2 regions of the Citrobacter enshiensis genome follow, and region 1 is predicted to be linked to the other one. Evidence: predicted binding sites of a transcription regulator. Region 1 holds the regulator's gene; the other holds the start of a gene.
The links. Region 1 encodes LexA, which represses DNA repair genes until DNA is damaged. Its sites were predicted from a motif close to TNCTGTATGTACATACAGNA; they were not measured.
Positions count from the first base shown of each region.

Region 2: the regulator LexA is predicted to act here: its motif matches at 6,855-6,874, upstream of mutH (DNA mismatch repair endonuclease MutH).

Region 1 is NZ_CP119862.1:4,518,406-4,529,431, reverse strand. Features, by position in the region: gene P2W74_RS21565 (maltoporin) at 1-203, shown strand, start outside; gene malM (maltose operon protein MalM) at 317-1,270, shown strand; gene ubiC (chorismate lyase) at 1,451-1,948, shown strand; gene ubiA (4-hydroxybenzoate octaprenyltransferase) at 1,960-2,832, shown strand; gene plsB (glycerol-3-phosphate 1-O-acyltransferase PlsB) at 2,928-5,348, opposite strand; gene P2W74_RS21540 (diacylglycerol kinase) at 5,514-5,882, shown strand; gene lexA (transcriptional repressor LexA) at 5,992-6,600, shown strand; gene dinF (MATE family efflux transporter DinF) at 6,668-7,993, shown strand; gene P2W74_RS21525 (CsbD family protein) at 8,124-8,333, shown strand; gene zur (zinc uptake transcriptional repressor Zur) at 8,400-8,915, opposite strand; gene P2W74_RS21515 (cupin domain-containing protein) at 9,030-9,518, shown strand; gene dusA (tRNA dihydrouridine(20/20a) synthase DusA) at 9,670-10,665, shown strand; gene pspG (envelope stress response protein PspG) at 10,799-11,026, shown strand, end outside.
Region 2 is NZ_CP119862.1:899,940-910,965, reverse strand. Features, by position in the region: gene P2W74_RS04410 (prepilin-type N-terminal cleavage/methylation domain-containing protein) at 1-69, opposite strand, end outside; gene P2W74_RS04405 (DUF2509 family protein) at 54-461, opposite strand; gene P2W74_RS04400 (prepilin peptidase-dependent protein) at 458-1,021, opposite strand; gene P2W74_RS04395 (prepilin peptidase-dependent protein) at 1,012-1,482, opposite strand; gene thyA (thymidylate synthase) at 1,666-2,460, opposite strand; gene lgt (prolipoprotein diacylglyceryl transferase) at 2,467-3,342, opposite strand; gene ptsP (phosphoenolpyruvate--protein phosphotransferase) at 3,630-5,876, opposite strand; gene rppH (RNA pyrophosphohydrolase) at 5,889-6,419, opposite strand; gene mutH (DNA mismatch repair endonuclease MutH) at 7,104-7,799, shown strand; gene P2W74_RS04365 (TerC family protein) at 7,875-8,588, shown strand; gene ygdR (lipoprotein YgdR) at 8,733-8,951, shown strand; gene P2W74_RS04355 (NADP(H)-dependent aldo-keto reductase) at 9,071-10,111, shown strand; gene lplT (lysophospholipid transporter LplT) at 10,202-11,026, opposite strand, start outside.

The DNA of each region.
Region 1 (11,026 bases):
AAATCACCCTGGCGCAACAGTGGCAGGCTGGCGACAGTATTTGGTCTCGTCCGGCAATCCGTCTCTTCGCAACCTACGCGAAGTGGGATGAGAAATGGGGCTATGACAACGGCGTTGCATTCAGCGACACCAGCACCACAACCTACAGCCGTGGCGACAACGATGAGTGGTCCTTCGGTGCCCAGATGGAAATCTGGTGGTAATACATCGCTAATCTGACGTAAAGACCTAAAGAGGGGCGCAAGCCCCTCTGTTCTGGAGTTTAGCGCGCTATTGCCTGGCCACCGCTGAACCCATGCTATCTGAGGTGATAACAATGAAAATGAAGAAAAGTCTCGTTGCCCTTTGTTTATCTGCAGGGTTATTCGCAAGCGCACCGGGCGTGACGCTGGCGGACGTGAATTATGTTCCGCAAAACACCAGTGCTGCGCCTGCGATTCCAACTGCTGCGTTACAACAATTAACCTGGACGCCTGTCGACCAGAGCAAAACGCAGTCCACACAACTTGCCACCGGCGGTCAACGCCTTGATGTCGCAGGTATTAGTGGCCCGGTTGCTGCCTATAGTGTACCGGCAAACATTGGTGAGCTGAACCTGACGCTGACCAGCGAAGTGAACAAGCAAACCAGCGTATTTGCGCCGAACGTTCTTATTCTTGATCAGAACATGACGCCTTCTGCTTTCTTCCCCAGCAGCTACTTTACCTACCAGGAGCCGGGCGTGATGAGCGCGGATAGCCTGGAAGGGGTGATGCGTCTCACGCCAGCCCTGGGCCAGCAGAAGCTCTATGTTCTGGTCTTTACCACCGAAAAAGATCTCCAGCAGACCACTAAGCTGCTCGATCCCGCTAAGGCATATGCAAAAGGCGTCGGTAACGCCATTCCGGATATCCCTGATCCTATCGCGCGTCATACCACCGACGGCCTGTTGAAACTGAAAGTGAAAACCAACAGCAGCTCCAGTGTGTTGGTGGGGCCGCTGTTTGGCTCTTCCGCTCCGGGTCCGGTTACCGTCGGCAACACGGCGGCGCCTGCGCCAGCGTATGCTTCCCCGGCGGCGGTTGCTGCCGCGCCTGTCGTCGCGCCAGCACCGGCGAAGAAAAGTGAGCCCATGCTGAACGATACCGAGAGCTACTTCAACAAAGCCATCAAAGATGCCGTCGCCGCAGGTGACGTGGATAAAGCGCTGAAACTGCTTGATGAAGCTGAACGCCTGGGGTCCACATCTGCCCGTTCCACCTTTATCAGCAGTGTAAAAGGCAAGGGGTAACCGTCTCCCCGCATTGCTGATTTTGCAACAACTGGTGCGTCTCCTGACGCACCTTTTTTTATCATTCCATGCGAATTGTTACACTCCTGTTGCGCAACAGTTCACTTAATTATGTTTACGCCTCCCGTAATCTCTTTTCTGCGATACAATGCCCTCACGTTATGAACTGGAGAGCAAGGCATGCCACACCCTGCGTTAACGCAACTGCGTGCGCTGCGCTATTTTGACGCAATCCCTGCGCTGGACTCCCAACAGCTGGACTGGCTGTTACTGGAAGATTCCATGACCAAACGTTTTGAGCAGCAGGGAAAACAGGTAAGCGTGACGTTGATTCGGGAAGGATTTGTTGGCCAACATGAAGTGGCGGAAGAACTGCCGCTATTGCCGACGGAATCCCGCTACTGGTTACGTGAAATTCTGTTATGCGCGGATGGCGAACCCTGGCTTGCCGGGCGTACTGTGGTGCCTGAGTCAACGTTGTGCGGCCCTGAGCTGGCGTTGCAAAATTTGGGTAAAACCCCGCTCGGGCGTTACCTGTTTACATCGTCGACGTTGACCCGCGATTTTATTGAGATTGGTCGTGATGCAGCGCTGTGGGGGCGTCGTTCCCGTCTGCGGTTGAGCGGAAAACCGCTCCTGCTGACAGAATTGTTTTTGCCTGCATCGCCGTTGTACTGAGAGGAAAAGATATGGAGTGGAGTCTGACGCAGAATAAGCTACTGGCGTTTCACCGCTTGATGCGTACGGATAAGCCAATCGGCGCGTTACTGCTGCTCTGGCCAACACTGTGGGCGCTGTGGCTGGCGACACCCGGTGCGCCGCCGCTGTGGATTCTGGCGGTGTTTGTGGCGGGCGTCTGGTTGATGCGCGCGGCGGGATGCGTGGTGAACGACTATGCCGATCGCAAATTCGACGGGCACGTCAAACGCACGGCGAACCGACCGCTGCCCAGCGGCGCCGTTACCGAGAAAGAAGCGCGGGCGCTTTTTGTGGTTCTGGTGCTCCTCGCTTTCCTGCTGGTGTTGACGCTGAATACGATGACGATTCTGCTGTCGGTCGCCGCGCTGGCCCTGGCGTGGGTTTATCCCTTCATGAAGCGTTACACGCATTTACCCCAGGTGGTGCTGGGTGCGGCGTTTGGCTGGTCGATACCGATGGCGTTTGCCGCCGTCAGTGAGTCAGTCCCGCTGAGTTGCTGGTTGATGTTCCTCGCCAACATTCTTTGGGCAGTGGCTTACGATACGCAATACGCCATGGTGGATCGGGACGATGACCTGAAAATCGGCATTAAATCAACGGCCATCCTGTTCGGTCAGTATGACAAGGCGATCATTGGCATCCTGCAGGTGGGGGTGTTGGCCTTGATGGCGCTGATTGGCTGGATGAACGGGCTGGGACTGGGATATTACTGGTCGCTGCTGGTGGCTGGCGCCCTGTTTGTCTATCAACAAAAACTGATTGCGCACCGTGAACGCGAAGCCTGTTTTAAAGCATTCATGAATAACAACTATGTTGGCCTGGTGCTGTTTCTGGGGCTGGCGATGAGTTACTGGCACTTCTGATAAAAAAGCCCGGTGGCGCTCGCGCTTACCGGGCCTACATTATTGCGCAGAACCGTAGGCCGGGTAAGGCGAAGCCGCTACCCGGCTTTTTAACATCACTCGTCCTGCGTTGCGCTTTCAATGGTTAAACGCACATCTGAGGTGATCAGATTAGCCAACATCTGATAAACCTTCATCGTCTCTTCAGGCTCCGCATCACCGGTATCGCTGATGTACTTCTCATCACGCAGGGTCAACACCAAAGAGCTGAATACCGCTTTGTCGAAGAACTCCGGCGCGTTGATCCCGTGCAGCACAGAAAGACGTTGAGCCACGGTGCGGCTCTCTTTTTCCAGCGTGCCGCGGTTAATCGACGGATTTGCACTCAGTAGCCAGAAGGTGATGGCATAACGTTGCAGCGTTTCACGCGCGCCCGCTGCTAACAGTTGCAGCGTACGGGAATGCGCGGGGTTGATATTCAACTCGTCATTCTGGACGGTAATCAGCCCCTGACGCTGCATTTCGCTTACCAGCGCGTCGATGACGCCCGCCAGTTCATCCCGCTCCCAGCGCAGGAACAGTTCTGCTTTCAGCATCGGGTAGAGAATTTCAACATGCTCAAGCAGCGCGTCGCGGGAGATGCGGCGATGCTGTGTCACGATGGCCGCCATCAGTGAAGGCAGAACCAGCATATGCGCAATGTTGTTGCGATAGTAAGTCATCAGTACCGCCTGCTCGCGCGGAAGAATGATGATATCGCCGATGGTATCTTTCTCGACCTCGAACTTGTTCATTTGCAGCGCGTGGTCAATCAGCGCGCTGGCGCTGACCGAAGGAACCGTAGAGTCGGTGGAATACGGGACATTGCGCATCAGATCCAGATAACACTCGAGCTGCTCCGTCAGTTGCTCACGCGTTAACGAACGCTGACGGGATGCGAGCAACGCGGTGCAACACAGGTTCATGGCGTTTGCCGCGCCCGCTTTGTTAATGCGGACCATCAACTCAGCAGCGATACCATTGACCGTTGGCGTCAGCCAGGCGGGACGCACGGCTTCGATCGGATCGATAGATTCACGCCACTCAGGAACATGCTGATTCAGGTACGTCATCAACGGCATCGGTTCGCCAAAGTTGACGTAGCCCTGACCCAGATTACGCAGCTTGCTCAAGCCACGCAGCATTTGCGGCAGGCTCTCTTTTTCTTTCGTCGCGCCACGCAACTCTTTGGCGTAGGTTCCCACTTCCATCACGTGCTCGTAACCGATGTAAATGGGTACCAGAGTGATCGGACGCGTACCGCCGCGCAGCATCGCCTGAATGGTCATCGACAGGGTGCCGGTTTTCGGATCCAGCAGACGGCCGGTACGGGAACGCCCGCCTTCCACAAAATATTCAACGGAGTAACCACGGCTAAACAGCTCGCCGAGATATTCGCGGAAGACGGTGGAGTAGAGTTTGTTGCCCTTAAAGGTTCGACGAATAAAGAACGCGCCCAGGCGGCGGAAAATCGGGCCAGCTGGCCAGAAGTTCAGGTTGATACCGGCAGCGATATGCGGCGGCACCAGCCCCTGATGATAGAGTACGTACGAGAGCAACAGATAGTCCATATGGCTGCGGTGGCAGGGCACATAGACGATTTCATGCCCATCGTGCGCCAACTGGCGTACACGCTCTGCGTTATGGACATTGATCCCCTGATACAGTCGGTTCCAGGTGAAACCCAGAATGCGGTCGGTCAGGCGGATCATCTCGTAGGAGAAGTTGGCGGCAATCTCTTCCATCAGCGCAATAGCGTTCTGCTGCGCTTTTTCATGAGAGATTTTTTTGCTGCGCGCTTCGTCTTCTACCGCGCGAGCAATGGCTTTTGACGCCAGCAACTTGTTAAACAGATCCTGTCGGGCAGGCAGACGCGGACCGACCGCCGCCAGACGCTGACGGGCGAAATGCATTCGCGCCACACGCGCCAGTTTTTGGGCAATAATTTTGTCGGTTCCGTGCTCGTCAGCCATCCGTCGTAAGGAAACGGAAGGCGAGAAGCGGACAAAACTATCGCGTCCCAGCCAGGAGACGGCAAAGAATTTCTGTACGCCGTTCAGCATACGCAGAGGGGGATTTACCTCACCCTTTTCACGCCCCGGAGAGCGGCCGAACATCACCGATACCGGCACCATCTGTACATCCAGGTCTGGATTACTGCGGTGAAGGTCGAGGTAATTGTGAAAGAGTTTGATCGACTCTTCTTTCGGCGTGTAGTAGGTGAATACGCGCGGGCCGCCGTGAATAAACACATAACGCGGCAGCAGAGTTCCGTCGATCTCCAACGGCTCTAACGGGTCGGGGAGATCGTGCGCCAGGCATTGGGCGCGCAGCGTCAGCAAGTCCGCTTTTGAGTTGTACGGTAAAACGTACATAATGGGACGAGATGTATCGAGCCCCAATTCCGGAGCGGGTTCCGCTGGAATAGACTTGCTTTTTACCAGTACGCTTAATGGTAAATTCAGTAATTTGTAGTAAATTCGTGGCCAGCCAGACATAAACGATGTAAAGCCTCTGGTTAATAATGCAAATGCGCTGCAAGGATATCAGAAAGTCTAGCGAATTTCTGGTGTATCCCGTCATACTTCGCGCCGCTGTAACCCGAATTTCGTGGGTTAACGATATAATGTCATTGACGCTGATAATGCAAAAAGGTTCTTTTGATGGCCAATAATACCACTGGACTTACCCGAATTATTAAAGCTGCTGGTTATTCCTGGAAAGGTTTTCGTGCTGCATGGATTAATGAAGCAGCATTTCGTCAGGAAAGTGTTGCTGTACTGCTGGGGGTAGCGATTGCCTGCTGGCTGGATGTGGATGCCATCACGCGTGTTTTGTTGATTGGTTCTGTCATGTTGGTGATGATAGTGGAAATCCTCAACAGCGCGATTGAGGCAGTGGTTGACCGCATTGGCTCTGAATACCATGAGCTTTCCGGGCGGGCGAAGGATATGGGGTCGGCGGCAGTATTGCTGTCGATCTTTGTCGCGATGATCACCTGGGGAATCCTGCTGTGGTCGCATTTTCGATAAGGGTTCCATAATCCGATAAATCTCTTGTTTTTTGTGCTGTTTGTGGTTCCAAAATCGCCTTTAACTGTATATACTCACAGCATAACTGTATATACACCCAGGGGGCGGAATGAAAGCGTTAACGGCCAGGCAGCAAGAGGTGTTCGATCTCATTCGGGATCACATCAGCCAGACAGGCATGCCACCGACGCGTGCGGAGATCGCGCAGCGTTTGGGGTTCCGTTCCCCAAATGCGGCTGAAGAACACCTGAAAGCGCTGGCACGTAAAGGCGTCCTTGAGATTGTCTCCGGTGCTTCTCGCGGTATCCGTCTGCTGGTGGAAGAAGAAGAGGGGCTGCCTTTAGTGGGCCGCGTGGCGGCAGGGGAACCCCTTCTGGCACAGCAGCATATTGAAGGCCACTATCAAGTCGACCCGTCGCTGTTTAAACCTAATGCCGATTTCCTGCTGCGCGTCAGCGGTATGTCGATGAAAGATATTGGGATTATGGACGGCGATTTGCTGGCGGTACACAAAACCCAGGACGTGCGTAACGGCCAGGTGGTCGTGGCGCGTATTGACGATGAAGTCACCGTAAAACGCCTGAAAAAACAGGGCAATAAAATCGAGCTTCTGCCAGAGAACAGTGAATTCAAACCGATCGTGGTTGACCTGCGCGAGCAAAACTTCACGATTGAAGGGCTGGCGGTCGGTGTCATCCGCAACGGTGAGTGGTTGTAATATTGTTTTGATACAGTGGCGCATCTCGCGCCACTGTTTGTTTTAACTCCTGCTCAGGCTTTCCTGCATGCCTTTCTTTACCTCTTCCGACAAAGCGCTCTGGCGTCTCGCGTTACCGATGATCTTCTCCAATATCACCGTTCCCTTGCTGGGACTGGTGGATACTGCGGTCATTGGGCATCTGGACAGCCCTGTGTATCTGGGCGGCGTTGCCGTGGGCGCAACGGCAACCAGTTTTCTCTTTATGCTGTTGCTCTTCTTACGCATGAGCACCACCGGGCTGACGGCTCAGGCGTTTGGCGCCAAAAACCCCCAGGCACTGGCGCGCGCGCTGGTGCAGCCACTGATTCTGGCGCTGGGAGCGGGGGCCTTAATCGCGTTGTTCCGTACGCCAGTAATCGATCTTGCATTGCATATCGTCGGTGGAAATGAAGCGGTGCTGGTACAGGCGCGACGTTTTCTGGAGATCCGCTGGCTGAGCGCCCCGGCATCGCTGGCGAACCTGGTTCTGCTTGGCTGGTTGTTGGGCGTTCAGTATGCCCGTGCGCCGGTGATCCTGCTGGTTGTCGGCAACATCCTCAATATTGTGCTCGATCTGTGGCTGGTGATGGGCTTGCATATGAACGTGCAGGGCGCAGCACTGGCGACGGTGATCGCAGAATATGCCACGTTGCTGCTTGGCCTGATGATGGTGCGCAAGGTTCTTCCTCTGCGCGGCGTGTCGTCCATGATGCTGAAACACGCCTGGCGGGGGAATTTCCGCCGCTTGCTGGCGCTTAACCGGGACATCATGCTGCGCTCGTTGCTGTTGCAACTGTGCTTCGGTGCGATCACGGTTCTGGGCGCGCGGCTGGGCAGCGACATCATTGCGGTGAACGCTGTTCTGATGACCCTGCTGACCTTTACCGCCTATGCCCTTGATGGATTTGCTTATGCTGTCGAAGCGCATTCCGGGCAGGCGTATGGCGCGCGTGACGGCAGCCAGTTGCTGGATGTCTGGCGTGCTGCATGTCGGCAGTCAGGGATTGTGGCGCTGCTCTTTGCCCTCGTTTATGCCCTGGCGGGCGAGCACATCATCGCGCTGCTGACGTCGTTGCCGCAAATTCAACTTTTGGCCGATCGCTACCTTATCTGGCAGGTGGTGTTGCCGTTAATCGGTGTCTGGTGTTATTTGCTGGATGGCATGTTTATCGGGGCGACGCGTGCGGCGGAAATGCGCAACAGTATGGCCGTTGCGGCGCTGGGATTTGCCCTCACGCTGTGTGCGTTGCCCTGGCTCGGCAATCATGGACTGTGGCTGGCGTTAGCCGTTTTTCTGGCGCTTCGTGGACTCTCGTTGGCCTGGATCTGGCGACGTCACTGGCGGCATGGAACCTGGTTTGCCCGAGCGTGATGGTTAAAAGTTCCGAATATCAAAATGAACATGGGATCACTGACTACAATTAATCTCACGTCCAGCAGAAAACGTAGTGTATTTGGGCGAAGCAATATCGCTAATCACCACTAATCATGAGGACTCGATGATGAATAAAGACGAAGTCAGCGGTAACTGGAAACAGTTCAAAGGGAAAGTGAAAGAGCAATGGGGCAAGCTGACCGATGATGATATGACGGTCATTGAAGGTAAGCGCGACCAGTTGGTCGGTAAGGTCCAGGAACGTTACGGTTACGCCAGAGACAAGGCGGAAAAGGAAGTGAGCGACTGGGAAACGCGTAATAAATACCGCTGGTAATCAGCCGCGGTGACCCGAAAGTACAAGGATGTACAGTCCATTGGGCGGTTTTGCCGCCCAACCTGCTTAACGCGGTTTTTTCTTCACCAGAATCGAATGATCGTGCTGGCACTCATCAGGATGGCGACACGCTTCAACTTCAACGCACGCCGGGCATAACCCGTGCGCTTCAATCACGTTATGACGCAGGGCAAAGCCCATTTTTGCCGCCAGCGTATGCATAATATCTTCCACGCCCTCGGTGCTTTCTTCTTTCACCACGCCGCACCGGTCACAAATGAACATGGCTGAACTATGGGTCGGCTGATCGAACAGATGGCAGAGCACATAGCTATTGGTGGATTCGACCTTGTGAACAAAGCCCTGCTCGAGCAAAAAATCGAGCGCACGGTACACCGTAGGCGGCTTGGCCTGCGGTTCAGTTTCACGTAGCAGGTCCAACAGATCATAGGCGCTGATGGCCCCTTGTTGCAGGCTCATCAAACGCAACACTTCGAGGCGCTGAGGAGTGAGTCGCACATTGCGCTGCGCACAGAGTTTCTCAGCTTGCGCCAATAGGTCTTGTGTTGTGATCTTTTCCATTTGGCACCCCGGAGTACGTGAAACGTTAATCCCTTACTTTATCATGTTCTTCTTAAAACACCGAGATCCCCCGCGGTGTGCTATACCTGACGCATTGCACACTGGAAAACCAAAATGAAAAGACCTGATTGCATTCGTCACTGGCGCGACGCAGAAGGCGCCGATGACTCTACCTATCCTGATAGCGATGAGCTATTTTCCATCGGGGCACCGCTGGCGCGAACGCTCGGATTGCGTCGGCTTGGCATTCACCATGAACGCCTCCCGCCGGGTCGTCGTACCTCATATCCGCATGCGGAAAGCGACGAAGAAGAGTTCATCTATGTGCTGGAAGGCTATCCCGAAGTCTGGATAAACGGCTATCTGTGGAAATTAGAACCCGGAGACAGCGTCGGTTTTCCGGCGGGAACAGGGGTGTGCCACACCTTTATCAATAACACCAGTGCAGAGGTTTGCCTGCTTGTTGTCGGGGAGGCGAATAAAAAACACAATCGCATCTACTACCCGCTTAATCCGGTGTATGCCGCCACACGAGAAGATCGCTGGGTTGACCATCCGCCGCAGTTTTTTGGCTCGCACGACGGAAAACCAGGGCGAAAATAGTGCTGTTCCTTGTCGTTGACCATCGGGCAGGGACGGTCTGCGCCGTCGGCCCGGCTCACACGCAATGCAGCCATCTGCGTGTGGTCTTGCCTCTCTGGTTTTGCTTTATGCTATAGTAGCGCCCCTTTTTCAGAATGCTTAATTAATCGCCATGTCAGAAACTTCGTCCCCCGTTTTTCCTGCCCATCGTTTTTCTATCGCGCCGATGCTCGACTGGACGGACAGACATTGCCGCTATTTCCTGCGCTTGCTCTCCCGCCAGACGCTGCTCTATACCGAAATGGTCACGACTGGCGCGATCATTCATGGCAAGGGCGACTACCTGGCGTACAGCGAAGAAGAACATCCGATCGCGCTGCAACTGGGCGGTAGCGACCCTGCGGCGCTGGCGCAGTGTGCAAAGCTGGCACAAGAGCGCGGTTATGATGAGATCAATCTCAACGTGGGTTGCCCTTCTGACCGTGTACAAAACGGCATGTTCGGCGCCTGCCTGATGGGCAATGCGCAACTGGTGGCGGATTGCGTGAAGGCGATGCGTGATGTGGTGTCGATTCCGGTGACGGTCAAAACCCGAATCGGCATTGACGATCAGGACAGCTACGAATTTCTCTGCGATTTCATTAATACGGTTGCCGGTAAGGGCGAATGCGAGATGTTTATCATCCACGCACGCAAAGCCTGGCTCTCCGGGTTAAGCCCGAAAGAAAACCGGGAGATCCCGCCGCTGGATTACCCGCGTGTCTACCAATTGAAGCGTGATTTTCCGCATCTGACGATGTCGATCAACGGCGGCATTAAATCGCTGATTGATGCGAAAGCGCATCTGCAGCACATGGACGGCGTGATGGTCGGGCGCGAAGCCTATCAAAACCCCGGTATTCTGGCCTCTGTCGACCGTGAGATTTTCGGTGCGACGATGGGCGATGCCGATCCGGTTGCGGTGGTGCGTGCGATGTACCCGTATATTGAGCGCGAACTCAGTAACGGCACCTATCTGGGTCATATCACCCGCCATATGCTGGGTCTGTTCCAGGGCATTCCGGGCGCGCGTCAGTGGCGTCGCTACCTGAGTGAAAATGCCCATAAAGCCGGTGCCGATATCAACGTGCTGGAGCACGCGCTGAAGTTGGTGGCGGATAAGCGTTAATTTTTCACTAAAACCTGGTCAAATTCACCACGCCCTGCACAATGTTGCGGGGCGTTTTTCTTTAAAATCAATGTGTTATTTTTTGGCATGTTTCTTGTAATGGTCTGTGCAGATTTCATTAGGGGAGAGCATCATGCTGGAACTACTGTTTGTAATTGGATTTTTCATCATGTTGATGGCGACGGGGGTTTCCCTGTTGGGCGTTCTGGCCGCGTTGGTGGTGGCGACGGTGGTGATGTTTCTGGGGGGGCTGTTTGCACTGATGTTTAAACTGCTGCCCTGGCTGTTACTGGCCATTGCGGTGGTGTGGGCCATTAAGGCGATAAAAGCACCGAAAATCCCACAATATCAGCGCAATAAC
Region 2 (11,026 bases), 1.3 Mb from region 1:
CATTAAAAGCAGCGCCAGCATCACTTCCGGCAAGCTAAAACCACGTTGCGCATTCAGGGTATCTGACATAGCAATGCCTTGTTTAATGGACAAAAATCGCTCCACCCCTGCGGGGAAAAGACCAGACGTCCCTCCACGACGTTTCCAAGACGCCAAAGGGAAACACCCTCATATTGTGCAATCAGCAAGAGTTCATCATCAGAAAGCACACGCAGACACACGCGAGCCTCCGTTGACGAATACGCCCGACACTGCACTGCAGGTTGGAGCAGCCAGGGCTGTACCCGCCCCCACTCCATCGCTGACTGCACAACGGCCTGGCGTTGTAATGACTGACGTTCCATCGCGACACGGTTCGTGAAACTCACCTGCTGTTGATTCATCCCCTGGAGCATCAAACTCCCCAGAATCAACAGCAATAGCACCATTGCCAGCGACGATATGCCCTGCTCACGATTCACTGATTGAACCCCGTGACGCTGTAATCGGCCTCAATGGCTATCCGGGGCTCCGATTTAGTCGCCCCCCGAAGATGGACGGTGAAGATTGGCGAAAACCCCGCTATTTTCTGGCGTTCAACCTGAAATGTCGTTATCAGGAGAGTCTCAGGGTCAGTCATTTTATCCCACCCTTTACCTTCGCATGACGTCGCCCCGCGCAATGTTTCCAACGCCTTGTCTTTTAGGCGGAATCCTGTTTGTTCCGCGTCTTTAACCGGTAACGCATCCCAGACGCCGTTATTGTTTGCATCCCACTGCGCAATGACGCAGTCCCCTTGCGCGGTAATCACCAGCCCAACACCTGCGCATTGTCCATGGCAGTATCCCGCTCGCTGTAGATGCTTTGCCACGGTATAGACGCGTTGCCAGACTTCATCCTCCAGCGAAAGCTTGCGCGTGTTGTACAAAATCTCACGCTGCAACGCAGGTAAAAACTTTGCGGCACCCATCAGTAAAATGCTGCTTATCGCCATTGCTATCATCACTTCCAGGAGGGAAAAACCCCGCTCGTTTACCGGCATACATCCCCTTCATCGCGCTCGCAAAGTCGGATCCGCCCCATCCCGGAGACGATCACTCGCCACTCGCCTGCGGCATTTCTCAGATAGATATGCCCAGCCCACGCGGTATTTCGTAAACCGAAAAATGCCAGCGACGGTGTTATCTCCGCCATCTCGACATCGGCCCATAACGGCGTAAAGACGAAAGAGCTCCTGGATGAGCAGGTGCTTTGTGGGACAACCGAACTGATAAAACACCATGACGTCCCTTCCCTGTTGATGCTGATGACATGGTCCCGGTTATGCCAATTGGCGTCCTCACGCAGTTGCAGCAAGTAGTCGCGCACCTGAAAGGCGGTTTGCCACAGGCGTTGCTGTTGCTGCCAACGCTGCCAGCCATACAGGCCCGTAGCGCTAAGGACGGCAATCAGGATCATCGCCACCATCATTTCAATAAGCGTGTAACCCAGCTGTTTTTTCATGGCGGCAGTATGGAACGATGAGAAATAAACACGAGGGGAGAATTCAGACTGTGCGAGACGCTACGAGGGGTGTTTACGCTGTTGCAGTACGTTGCAACGTTTCGGGAATCCGCGCCGAACCAGGGAAATTAGCGCAAAAAAAACCGACGCACGTTGGCGTCGGTTATGACAGGATTGCCGTCGTCAGATGGCTACCGGCGCTTTAATGCCCGGATGCGGATCGTAGCCTTCAATCTCGAAGTCTTCGAAACGATAATCGAAGAGAGAGTCCGGCTTACGCTTAATCACCAGCTTCGGCAACGCACGCGGTTCGCGGCTCAGCTGCAGATGCGTCTGTTCCATATGATTGCTGTACAAATGCGTATCCCCGCCCGTCCAGACAAAGTCACCGACCTCAAGGTCGCACTGCTGCGCCATCATATGCACCAGCAACGCATAGCTGGCGATGTTGAACGGCAGGCCGAGGAAAACATCGCAGGAGCGTTGATAAAGCTGACAAGAGAGCTTGCCATCCGCAACGTAAAACTGGAAGAAAGCATGGCACGGCGCCAGCGCCATTTTATCCAGTTCGCCCACGTTCCACGCAGAAACAATTATACGGCGGGAATCCGGGTCGTTTTTCAACTGGTTAAGCGCGGTAGTGATTTGGTCGATATGGCGGCCATCTGGCGTTGGCCACGCACGCCATTGCTTGCCGTAAACCGGACCTAAATTACCGTTTTCGTCAGCCCACTCGTCCCAGATTGAGACATTGTTTTCATGCAGGTACGCAACATTGGTGTCGCCCTGTAAGAACCACAGCAGTTCATGGATGATAGAGCGCAAATGGCAGCGTTTCGTCGTAACCAGCGGAAATCCTTCCTGCAGATTGAAACGCATCTGATGGCCAAAAATGGACAGCGTTCCGGTACCTGTACGGTCGTTTTTCTGTGTGCCTTCATCCAGCACTTTTTGCATCAGTTCTAAATACTGTTTCATGGTTCCTCAGGAAACGTGTTGCTGTGGGCTGCGACGGTACGCCCAAACCATCATGATGATACCCGCGACAATCATTGGGATAGAGAGGATCTGCCCCATGCTGATGTACTGTACCCAGGTGCCAGTAAACTGTTGGTCCGGTTGGCGGAAAAATTCAACGATGATACGAAACGCACCATAGCCAATCAGGAATAAGCCAGAAACTGCGCCCATCGGACGCGGTTTACGAATGAACAGGTTAAGGATGATAAACAGCACAATCCCTTCCAGTACCATCTCATAAAGCTGGGAAGCATGGCGCGGCAACGCGCCGTAGGTATCGAAAATGGACTGCCACTGCGGGTTGGTTTGCAGCAGCAAAATATCTTCTGTACGGGATCCCGGGAACAACATGGCATACGGGAAGTTAGGGTCGACACGTCCCCACAGTTCACCGTTGATAAAGTTACCCAGACGCCCCGCGCCCAGACCAAACGGAATCAGCGGTGCAATAAAGTCAGAAACCTGGAAGAAGCTGCGCTTCGTACGTCTGGCGAAGATAATCATCACCAAAATCACGCCGATAAGACCGCCGTGGAAGGACATACCGCCATCCCAGACGCGGAACAGATAAAGCGGATTATCAAGGAAAAGAGGGAAGTTGTAGAACAACACGTAGCCGATACGCCCACCGAGGAACACCCCGAGGAAGCCTGCATAAAGTAAGTTTTCAACTTCGTTTTTAGTCCAGCCACTACCCGGGCGATTAGCACGGCGAGTCGCCAGCCACATCGCGAAAATAAACCCCACCAAATACATCATGCCGTACCAGTGAAGTGCAACGGGGCCAATTGAGAAAATGACCGGATCGAATTCCGGAAAATGCAGATAGCTACTGGTCATCTGTCACCACAATTTCTTGTTATTTCGCTGAAATCAGACAGCGATTGATAAGCGCGCCTGAAGGTTACAGGCGCTCCAAAGGTGCGAATAATAGCACAAGGGGTGCATCGGAGATGCCGGGAAGATGTAAAAGATCTGTATAGGCTATCAATGACATATCCTGGAATGCCTGATGGCGCAGCGCTTATCAGGCCTACAGACTAAGCGCAATCCCGTGAGAACGCCGCAATGTGTAGGCCGGAAAAATCGATTTTGCCGCCATCCGGCAATCAAGGGCAGAGTGCCTGTCACAGTCCCCCGCGAATTAAGCCTCCCATCCCGCGACGTTCCATAAATGCCGCCACCTGATGACGTACTTCGGTCGCCAGTTGCGCTTCCAGGCTACGTTGCGCAAGGGTTTGCGCTTCGTCAAAATCGATATGCCGCAACAGATATTTCACACGTGCGACCGAACGACCGTTCATCGACAGATGCCGGAAGCCCAAACCAATCAGGATAACGACGCACATGGGATCGCCCGCCATTTCGCCGCACAGACGCAGATCGATACCGTTTTTTTCCGCTTCCTGGGCGATCATCGCCAATGCGCGTAACATCCCTGGATGCAGACTGTCATAAATATTGGCAACCCGGGTGTTGTTACGATCGACCGCCAGAATATACTGGGTTAAATCGTTGGTCCCCACCGAGATAAAGTCGACCCGATTCGCCAGGTGCGGCAGCATGAACACCATCGAAGGCACTTCCAGCATGATGCCAATGCGCGGTTTCGGGATCGCGTATCCGATCATCTCTTCCACTTCGCGTCCGGCACGTTCAATCAGGCGGCGCGCTTCATCCACTTCATCAATGCTGGTCACCATCGGCAGCAAAATGCTCAAATTACCGGTCGCCGCATTGGCACGCAGCATGGCGCGAACCTGGATCAAAAAGATCTCGGGCTGATCGAGCGTTATGCGGATCCCGCGCCAGCCCAGGCACGGATTTTCTTCGCTGATCGGCATGTAGGGCAATTGCTTATCCGCTCCGACATCCAGCGTGCGTAGCGTCACCGGTTTGTCGTTGAACATCTGCAGCATGCCCTGATACTGCGCAACCTGCTCTTCTTCCGAGGGGAAACCGCTTTGCAGCATGAAGGGGATCTCGGTGCGATATAGCCCGATGCCGTCAATCCGACTGCCCAGTTTTTCTTCATGCGCCGGACTCAGACCGGCGTTGAGCATGATCTTCACCCGCTCGCCGCTTTTCAGTTGCGCGGGGAGATTAACGTCATCTTCCGCCAGGCGGCTCAGCTCGATCTCTTCACTGATAAGGCGCTGATATTCCTGAATCAATACAGGTTCAGGATCCACCAACAATTCACCGCGATAGCCATCAACCACCAGCGTACGGCGGTGCAAAACTGACGGTTGAATATCCGCGCCCATGACGGTCGGAATGCCGAGCGCACGCACCATTATCGCCGCATGCGAGTTGGCCGCGCCGTCACGCACCACGACGCCAACCAGCCTGTCCTGAGGCAGTTCGGCCAGCGTCGTTGCGGAAAGCTCGTCGGCCACCAGCACAAAGCGTTCAGGCCAGGCGTTGGGTCCCTGAATGGAATCATCGAGGTGGAACAGCAGTCGCTGACCGAGCGCACGTAAATCGCCAGCGCGTTCCTTGAGATACACATCGGTTAATGCGGCAAACTGTTCGGCAAACTTCTCGATGATCTTTTTGACGGCCCACTCAGCGACCGATCCATTGTCGACCTCGGCGAACAGTTCCCGACGCAGTCGGGCATCCGAAAGCAGATGCGAGTAAAGATCGAAGATAGCCGCCGTCTCTTTCTGCGCGCCAGCTGCGAAACGCTTGCTGTAACGGCGGAATTCATTTGCCGCTTCTTCGAGCGCCCCGGTCAGTCGTTCTCGCTCAAGCGCCGCATCCAGCGTCGAGGCTTCATAGACCTGCTCCATCAGCGGCAACGTTGCATCCTGCCAGCCTTCAGCAATCGCCACCCCAGGTGCTGCGGGCAGCGCGCGAATTCGTGTCTGTCGGTATTGACCAAACAGAGCGGTTAGCTGGGACTGGGAAAGAATGGCTGCCATTTGTGTGGCAAGCGTCACCAGGAAAGACTCTTCACTTTCATCGTACTGACGCAGCTCACGCTGCTGTACGACCAGCACGCCTAAAAGTTGCCGACGCTGAATGATCGGCACACCTAAAAACGCGCGGAAGCGCTCTTCTTTCACGGAAGGAATATATTTAAAGCTGGGGTGTTTTTGCGCATCAGCAAGGTTGATCGGTTCCGCCAGCCTGCCTACCAGGCCGACGATACCTTCATCAAACGCGAGCGCGACTGTGCGACCTCGTGGTTTTTTTAGCCCCCGGGTCGCCATCAGGTAATAACAACGTCGGTCATGGTCGGCGAGATATACCGAACAGACCTCTGTGTCCATCGCAAGACAGATGTCAGTGACCAGAATATTAAGCGCCTCATTGAGACGCGGGGCACTGGCCACCTTTTCGACTATTTCTCGCAGGCGGGTGAGCATAATTTGCGTGGCTTAACCTCTTTTACGTCGATAAGCAGGTGCACTTTGCGGCTTAGGGGTACTTTCCTGAAGCGCCATCACAACACTTGCGAACTCTTTCATCACCCTGCGGTAGACATCGCGTTTAAATGATACCACCTGTCGGACCGGATACCAGTAACTCACCCAGCGCCAACCATCAAACTCAGGAGTGCTGCTGGTTTGCATATTGATTTCCGCGTCACCGCTCATCAGTTGCAGTAGAAACCATTTCTGTTTCTGGCCGATACACACCGGCTTCGTATCCCAACGCACCAAACGTTTCGGTAACTTGTAACGCAACCAGTTGCGAGTAGAGGCAAGGATCCGCACATCTTTGCGGCTTAACCCTACCTCTTCAAACAGTTCCCGGTACATCGCCTGTTCTGCTGATTCTCCTGGATTGATTCCACCTTGCGGGAATTGCCAGGAGTGCTGACCAAACCGCCGGGCCCACATAACCTGCCCCTGACGATTACAAATTACGATCCCTACATTTGGGCGGTAGCCATCGTCATCAATCACCGGACTACCTCAACATAAACCTTATATATAAACGATTGTTTCACACTACAGGGAGACGGTAAACCACTCTCTTAACCGCACACATTTCTAATAACAATTGAATAACTCACAGTTAAGGACCGAGTTATAAACAGAGGGAGGGACTTGCAGGCGATTTTATTCACCTTTTCTGTGGATATAGTTGTGAAGAAGTATGGAATTACCACGGGAAAACCCGGAACAGTCTGAATGGGACTCTGAAAACCGTGAAAAAATAGCCGCGTATATTCATTGAGTTAACTGTCATATTCGCTACTCAGAGCATAGAATCGTGATGGACATCACATCCAGGATCATCGGACTGATGAAAGATCGACCAGCGTCGGTTTTATCCACAGATTGTGCCAATAAGTTAGGCACAATTTGTGTGAAAATTCGATTTTCGTCTCACGTCAAGGCTGTAAATTGAAACAGTAGTGAGGGTTTTGCACAGTTATCCCATCTTTCTGTGGATAACATGGTGTAAGATCCTGTTTATTTTCAGTGACCAGAATTGGAAAACTCATTTCGCCGTTGCGCAACTCGTCGATCAGCAAACTAAAAATCAATATAAATCATGAGATTGAACATAGCGTGTGGAAAAAGATAAACTCTGTTCACACGGTATAAAATCATTGTTCATTTTTTCACCTAAGGGATAACCCGATGTCCGGACTCCGCCCATTACTTTCACCGCCCGAATCCGAGGCGCTGTTGCTGGCCCAGGCACAGCGGCTTTCAGGCTACACATTGGGTGAACTGGCAGCGCTGGCAGGGATCGTGACGCCGAAGGATCTGAAACGGGACAAAGGCTGGATCGGCGTACTGCTGGAGATTTGGCTTGGCGCCAGCGCAGGCAGTAAGCCAGAGCAAGATTTCGCGGCATTAGGGGTGGAACTGAAAACCATCCCGGTGGATAGTCAGGGACGACCTCTTGAGACCACCTTCGTGTGTGTTGCGCCATTGACCGGAAACAGCGGCGTGACATGGGAGACAAGCCACGTCCGCCACAAATTAAAGCGGGTGCTGTGGATACCCGTTGAGGGCGAGCGCTCCATCCCGCTGGCAGAGCGTCACGTCGGTTCGCCGCTGCTCTGGAGCCCAAATGAAGAAGAAGAGCAGCAATTACGTCTCGACTGGGAAGAGTTAATGGACATGATCGTGCTGGGTCAGGTTGAGCGGATCACCGCCCGCCATGGCGAATTTTTACAACTGCGGCCAAAGGCCGCCAACGCCAAAGCGCTGACAGAGGCCATTGGCGCGCAGGGCCAGGGAATCCTGACGTTACCGCGTGGTTTTTACCTGAAAAAAAGCTTCACTCGCCCACTTCTGGAACGCCATTTTTTAATACAGGGCGATTAGGCACGCCATGGCCTTTCCCCTGCCGCGTTAGACGCATATAATCACCGCTTCATTTTTTTTGCAGGACTTTGTTCGATGTTATTTGCATGGATATACGATCCTAACGCCTGGCTTGCGCTCGGTACGCTGACGATTCTGGAGATCGTTCTCGGGATCGACAACATCATTTTCCTTTCTCTGGTCGTCGCAAAACTCCCGACAGCGCAACGCAGTCACGCCCGTCGTCTTGGGCTGGCGGGCGCCATGTTGATGCGTTTAGGTTTACTGGCGTCAATTTCCTGGGTAATCAGTCTGACTAATCCGCTGTTTGAGGTGATGGGTCAAGCCATTTCCGCACGCGATCTCATTCTGTTTCTGGGGGGCTTGTTCCTTATCTGGAAAGCCAGCAAAGAGATCCATGAATCGATTGAGGGTGAAGAGGAGGGGCTTAAAACCCGCGTGAGTTCCTTCCTGGGCGCCATTGTGCAGATCATGATGCTGGACATTATCTTCAGCCTGGATTCGGTGATCACCGCAGTAGGCCTTTCCGATCATCTGTTCATTATGATGACGGCGGTCATCATTTCTGTTGGCGTGATGATGTTTGCCGCGCGCTCAATCGGTGATTTTGTCGATCGTCACCCTTCGGTGAAAATGCTGGCGCTCGCCTTCCTGATTCTGGTGGGCTTCACCCTGATTCTGGAAAGCTTCGAGATACATGTGCCTAAAGGGTACATTTATTTCGCCATGTTCTTCTCTATTGCCGTAGAGACCCTGAATCTGCTGCGTAATAAAAAGAATCCACTCTGATTGACACCTTCGCTCCTCTTCGGAGGAGCGAAGACTCACTTCCCTCTCCGATCCTCACAGTTTCAGATTTTCCTGCTTTCGCCAGGCATAACTTCGCGTTATTACTAGACTATTACCAGACTCAAGCCACGCGAGGATAAATGGATGAAAAAATGGGCAGTAGTGATTTCCGCTGTAGGACTGGCTTTTGCTGTATCTGGATGTAGCAGTGATTATGTCATGGCAACGAAAGATGGCCGCATGATCCTGACCGACGGCAAACCAGAAATTGATGACGATACCGGTCTGGTGAGCTATCACGATCAGCAGGGCAACGCCATGCAGATTAACCGTGATGATGTCTCCCAGATTATCGAGCGCTAACATACCTCCCCGAGATTGAGGTCAGCCTCCTGCTGGCCTTTAGAATTTTCGCTTCCCCTTTTCCCTTCCCTCTGCCATTTTTATAGTCCTTATGTCGTAATAATAAAAAGGAAACGGCTATGCAATATCACCGTATACCCCACAGCTCGCTTGAAATAAGTACACTGGGGCTGGGCACAATGACGTTTGGTGAACAAAATAGCGAAGCCGACGCACATGCACAGCTCGACTATGCCGTGGCTAACGGCATCAATTTGATTGACGTTGCCGAGATGTATCCGGTGCCGCCTCGTCCGGAAACTCAGGGATTAACAGAAACTTATGTGGGTAACTGGCTCACCAGACACGGCAGCCGCGAGAAACTGATCGTCGCCACCAAAGTCAGCGGTCCAGCGCGTAACAATGACAACAGCATTCGCCCCCATCAGGCACTGGATCGTAAAAATATCCGCGAGGCGTTGCACGGCAGCCTCAAGCGTCTACAGACCGATTATATCGATTTATACCAGGTTCACTGGCCGCAGCGTCCGACCAACTGCTTCGGAAAACTGGGTTATAGCTGGACGGATTCCGCGCCGGTTATTTCACTGCTAGACACCCTGGAAGCGCTGACCGAATTCCAGCGGGCGGGTAAAATTCGCTATATCGGCGTTTCCAACGAAACGGCCTTCGGCGTGATGCGTTATCTGCATCTGGCGGATAAACACGATCTGCCGCGCATCGTCACCATCCAGAATCCTTACAGCCTGATCAACCGCAGCTTTGAAGTCGGACTGGCGGAAGTCAGTCAGTACGAAGGGGTGGAACTGCTGGCCTATTCCTGCCTGGGATTTGGAACGCTGAGCGGAAAATATCTGAATGGCGCAAAACCGGCTGGCGCACGTCATACACTGTTTAGCCGCTTTACGCGCTACAGCGGCGAGCAGACGCAAAAAGCCGTCGCGGCGTATGTCGATATCGCAAAACGCCATAACCTCGATCCGGCGCAGATGGCGCTGGCCTTTGTCCGTCGTCAGCCGTTTGTCGCCAGTACCTTGCTGGGCGCAACGACTCTCGATCAGTTGAAAACCAACATAGAGAGCCTGCATCTTGAATTAACGGAAGAGGTGCTGGCAGAGATTGAAGCGGTGCATCAGGTTTATACCTACCCGGCACCGTGATGGAGAGAACCTGATCGCGCTACGCGGATCGGGCCGACACACGCATGATGTGTTGGCCGGGTGAGGCAAAGCCGCCACCCGGCACACCAATTACTGGCGGCGCTGCCAGATCCACAGCGCCGTTATCGCCAACGCAAATAGCGCCCCAAACCCGATACCAATCGCGACCGCCGGAATACCCACCAGAACCGCTAACGAGTAGATGCCCAACATCAGCAACATCGCGCTGTTTTCGCCCAGATTCTGCACGGCGATAGCATTCCCTGCGCCAACGCTTTTTTTACCGCGCTCCTGTAATAACGCATTGAGCGGAACCACAAAAAAACCGCCCAGTACGCCAATCAGCATCAGTAAGGCATAGGCCGGGAGCAGCGCGTGCTGCAGGGAGAATAAAAGCACCACCACGCCAATCAGGATCCCCGCAGGCATACAGCGTGCCACGGTTTCCAGCGTGACCAGTTTTGCCGCCGCGCCCGCGCCGACCACAATCCCGATCGCCACCATCGCATTAAGATAGGTCGGGGTGGCGTTATCGGTGATCCCCAGGGCCACAGGCACCCACAGCACCAACAGGAAACGTAGCGTAACGCCAGCCCCCCAAAAGAGGCTGGTGCCTACCAGAGAGAATCGCGTTTCGCCATTGCGCCACAGCGAGCTACAGGCGTGGAAAAAGCTACGCGCCATCTTGCCCAGGTGCCAGGATTGCCCCGGGCGCGCGGCAGCCAGTTTAGGAATAAAGACGTTCGCCGCCACCGCGCCGCCATACGCCAGAACACAGGCAGCCAGCGCGGCAATCACGTGCCAGTCAGCCAGCACGCCGCCCGCAACAGAACCCAATAAGATAGCGGCAATGGTCGACGCTTCCATCAGGCCGTTAGCTTTCACTAACTTATCGCCCGTGGTCAGCTCGCCGAG